DNA from 2 places in the Marinomonas sp. ef1 genome. Region 1 is predicted to be linked to the other one. Evidence: predicted binding sites of a transcription regulator. Region 1 holds the regulator's gene; the other holds the start of a gene.

The links. The regulator PhoB, encoded in region 1, activates phosphate uptake and scavenging genes when phosphate is short. The targets are predictions, from matches to a motif close to TGTCATANNNNTGTCANA.
Region 2: a site for PhoB is predicted at 654-671, ahead of CCS02_RS18715 (inorganic phosphate transporter). Genes of this name have one in related genera too.

Annotation. Positions count from the first base shown of each region.
Region 1 is NZ_NHTT01000004.1:220,990-223,473, forward strand. It holds gene phoR (phosphate regulon sensor histidine kinase PhoR) at 1-954, opposite strand, end outside; gene phoB (phosphate regulon transcriptional regulator PhoB) at 951-1,646, opposite strand; gene ubiA (4-hydroxybenzoate octaprenyltransferase) at 1,731-2,484, opposite strand, start outside.
Region 2 is NZ_NHTT01000016.1:49,183-51,666, forward strand. It holds gene CCS02_RS18710 (L-serine ammonia-lyase) at 1-633, shown strand, start outside; gene CCS02_RS18715 (inorganic phosphate transporter) at 937-2,484, shown strand, end outside.

The DNA of each region.
Region 1 (2,484 bases):
CTCTTTATAAGAGCCGTACAGTCGAGCTTCCACAGGGATATCCAAGACAAGAGTATGTTTGTCAGTCAAGATAGGCGTGGTCGCATTGGTAATGGTTTTTACTAGGTCTGAGACCTTATGCCATTGGTTTTCTTCACGCTTGTCATTACTTTCTAATCGAGACAGCAGTAACAGATCCTCGATAAGTTGTTCCATCCGCTCAGACTGCTCTGACATATTCACAATGCCTTTTTGCATGCTTTTGGGCAGGCTGTCCTTAAACATGTCTAGGGTTTCTAAATAGCCTTTAATGACCGTTAGCGGCGTTTTCAGCTCATGTGATGCGTTAGCGACAAAGTCTTTACGCATCTGCTCTAGCAAGTGTAAGCGGGTCACATCACGAACGAAAATCAAGTGATCGTTTTTATCGTACAGCGTGGTTTGAATTTCTAAATACACGCCATCTTTGGCTGGAGACTTGATGACCAAAGGTTCACCGAAGCGTTTTTGGCTGAAGTATCGGAAAAACTCAGGACTACGGACAATATTGGTAATCACTTGGCCGCGATCGACAGGACGCATTAATCCAAGAAAATGTGCTGCCGAGTTATTCCACCATTCCAAGTTGCCTTGGTTATCAGCCATGATAACGCCTTCTTTTAAGGCGGTTGTAGAGCTTTCAATTCTTGTTAGGGCTTGGCGCATGCGACGTTTGGATTTGCGCTGTTTCTTATGCAATCGATAGACTGCATCGAATACTTCACCCCAAATTCCACTGGCTTCTGGCGGTGCTGCACGACCAGAATGACGCAGCCAATTATGGAATTGATATAGCTGATAAAGTTGCCAGTACAAAGAGCCTAAAACGTACAGCAGCAAAACACCCAACAACTGACCAATGACTAGGCCTATGACAATGCAGGCTGCGAGCCCCGCGAGCCAAGTAATAATGGTGTTTCGCCAAACTGTTTTCATACGGACCTTTTTGCTGAGAAGCGGTAGCCTGTTCCTCGTACAGTTTGTATCAAGAAATCATGAGTACTACCAATGGCTTTGCGTAAACGACGTATATGGACGTCAACGGTACGTTCTTCAACGTAGACATTTCCACCCCATACTTGATCCAACAATTGTGCTCTTGAATAGGCACGCTCTTGATGGGTCATGAGAAACTTTAATAGACGGTATTCTGTCGGCCCCATATCTAAAGGACGGCTGCCTATGGTAACTCGTTGACTAATTGGATCAAGGGTTAGGCCTTCGATTTCGATTGGCTCATCAACCCCTTGAGGTGTCGCGCGGCGCAAGACAGCTTTGAGTCGTGCAACTAATTCACGAGGTGAGAAAGGCTTGGTGATGTAATCATCCGCGCCAACTTCTAAACCTTGGATCTTATTGTCTTCTTCACTTTTCGCGGTCAGCATAATGACCGGAATTTCAGCCGTCGTAGTGTCTTTTTTCAATCTGCGAGTAAGCTCAATACCGCTACCGCCGGGCATCATCCAATCTACAAGAATTAGATCTGGACGGTGGTCCACAATGATTTCATGCGCTTGCTGAATGTTTTCTGCTTCCAAATACTCGTAGCCTGCCATTTCAAGAGCGATGGCGATCATTTCGCGTATGGAAGATTCGTCGTCAATAATTAATACTTTTTTACCGGTCACAGGATTTATCCTCATCTCAGGAACGGTTTCATTAAAGCGATCTAATGTGACAATTCGGTTACATTGTCACAACTTTGCCATATATTACATAAAATAGCTTGCGACTAGACCAATGAAGACACAGTAACCAACGCGGTTGTTATCTAAAAAAGATCGGAAGTAAGCTTGGCGGTCGCGTTCTTTTGCTTGTTTAAATTGTTGATAAAAGAGTCCGACACAAACGATTAGTGATACAAAGTATAGCCAATGTAGTCCTGCTAGTAGGCCAATCCACGTCAATAAAGATAAGGTTAGCCCTTGCAGGCAAACAATGACAAATAAATCGTATTGCCCAAATAAGATTGCGGTGGATTTGACGCCTATTTTGAGATCATCTGGACGGTCTGTCATTGCATAATACGTGTCATAAGCAATGGTCCAAAAGCAATTCGCGACAAACAACATCCATAATTCGGGATCTGTTAAGTCCCCACCTTGGGCGCTGTAGGCCATAGGGATCGCCCAAGAAAAGGCCAAACCAAGGAAAAGCTGAGGCAGATGAGTATATCGTTTCATAAATGGATACAGTGCAGCAAGGCCCAAACCTGCAAACGACAGTAAAATAGTCCTCAGATCGGTAAATAGCACTAGGATAAAACTTAAAATCGATAAAGCACAAAACAGCATCAGTGCTTCTTTTTCGGATACTCGACCAGAAGGCAAAGGGCGATTTTTGGTGCGATCAACAAAACCATCGATTTTTCTATCCGCGTAGTCGTTAATGACACAGCCCGCTGAGCGCATGCTGAAAACACCTAAAATAAAGATAATCACCAAATGCCATTGAGGCATACCATCG
Region 2 (2,484 bases), on a different contig from region 1:
TTAACCAGTAAAACACGCATGGATATGATTACACCATCGTTAGGTGCTATGGATTGGGTCAATCTTTATGCCTTGGCAGTGAATGAAGAAAATGCCGCTGGTGGGCGTGTAGTAACGGCTCCGACAAACGGTGCAGCGGGAATTATTCCGGCTGTATTGCATTATTATTGGGAGTTTTGTCCTCGTTCTAGTGAAGAGGGCGTGATTAATTTTTTCCTTACTGCAGCGGCTATCGGGTTGTTGTTCAAAGAAAATGCGTCTATTTCTGGTGCTGAAGTGGGTTGCCAAGGGGAAGTGGGATCGGCTTGTGCTATGGCTGCGGCTGGATTGGCAGCGGCGACAGGCGGTTCTCCTGAACAAATAGAAAACGCGGCAGAAATTGGTATGGAACATAATTTGGGTCTGACTTGTGACCCTATTGGTGGTTTGGTGCAAGTGCCTTGTATAGAGCGCAATGCCATGGCATCAATTAAAGCCATTAACTCTGCGAGTATGGCACTTCGGGGCGATGGAACGCATTATGTTTCCCTCGATAAAGTCATTCGTACCATGCGAGACACAGGAAGAGATATGAATGATAAGTACAAAGAAACATCTCGAGGCGGACTAGCCGTCAATGTGATTGAATGCTAGCTGCTTAGTAATATTATATTTGTAACAAAACGGTCATATTTCTGTAGTATCTTTTCATTCAGTGCCTCTTTAGGCACTTTTTTTGTCCTTTTTCGAGTCGTAGCTATCAGCAAGTTTAGGGGTTTTTATCTGAAGACTCCCAGTGTAGAATGGCGCCGAATTTACATTTTTCAAAAAATGTGACGGGATGAATTGAGAGCCAAATTTATTTGGGATGCTAGGATAAGCATGTCGTCGGTAGTTTAAGCATCGTTTAAATTATCAACGGTTTGGCATAGATTAATTATAGAAAGAAGAGCCCGTATGGATCTTACAAATAACCCGAAAGAAGAATCCACGTTATTGAGTGGTCATGAGTTTGTCCGTGTATTGATTGCCTTAGCCTTTGTTTTGCTATCAGGTTTTTATGCTTCAGCTAATGGTGTTGGGGTTTCTAATTTATCTATATTAGCCATCGCAGCGGCAATTGGCGCCTACATGGCCGTAAATATTGGCGCTAATGATGTGGCTAACAATGTTGGGCCAGCGGTAGGGTCTAAAGCCTTATCTATGACTGGAGCAATTTTGATAGCTGCTGTTTTTGAAGCTGCTGGTGCTTTGATTGCCGGTGGTACAGTTGTTGGTACTATTAAAAATGGCATTATTAATCCTAATTCAATTGGCGACGCTGAAACCTTTATTTGGGTTATGATGGCGGCCTTATTAGCTGGTGCAATTTGGCTAAACTTAGCGACCTATCTTGGTGCTCCTGTTTCGACAACTCATTCTATTGTTGGTGGTGTACTTGGTGCAGGTATTGCTGCTGGCGGTTGGGATATTGCGAATTGGGATAAATTGATTGCGATTGTTGCTAGCTGGATCATTTCGCCAGTGATGGGGGGCGTGATCGCTGCGTTATTCCTAATGTATATCAAACGTTCAATTACCTATAAAAGCGACATGATTGATGCGGCTAAAAAGGTTGTACCTTTATTAGTTGGCCTAATGGTTTGGGCGTTCTCAACGTATCTTATTCTTAAAGGTCTTAAACATCTTTGGAAGCTAGATTTTGTTACGGCAGCGATGATCGCTTTTGCAATTGCATTAACTGTTTACTTCCTCATTCGTCCTATGATCGATAAAGCGGCAACTGCATTGAAAAATGATAAAGATGCTGTGAATAGTTTATTTACACTTCCTCTTATTGTATCTGCTGCTTTGCTTAGCTTTGCTCATGGTGCTAACGATGTTGCCAATGCGATTGGGCCACTTGCTGCTATTAATGATGCTTTAATGACTGGTGCTGTTTCTAGCAAAGCATCGATCCCTATTTGGATTATGATGGTTGGTGGTATTGGTATTGCTGTTGGTCTTGCTCTATTTGGTCCTAAGCTTATCAAAACGGTCGGATCTGAAATCACTGAATTGGATAAAACACGAGCTTTTTGTGTTGCCATGGCAGCTGCTATTACGGTAATTGTCGCTTCTCAGCTTGGTTTACCTGTTAGTTCTACTCACATTGCTGTGGGCGGGATCTTTGGTGTTGGTTTCTTACGTGAGTACTTGAAACAATCGTATGAGAAAAAACTGGCGTCTATCATTTCTCATTCAGAATCTGCGGGTCACAATGGTCAGCAAACACAAGAGTTTGTGAAACGTTTCAAGTTGGCGGATGTCGAGGAAAAGCGTGCAATTTTGAAAGAATTGAAAGCCGCGCAAGCTTCATCCCCTATCTCATCTGAAGAACGTAAAGGCTTGAAGAAAGCAACGAAGAAAGAATTGGTGAAACGCTCTGCTTTGTTACGTATTGCTGCTGCATGGGTGATTACTGTTCCTGCTTCTGCTGTACTTTCAGCTATAATTTTTTATATG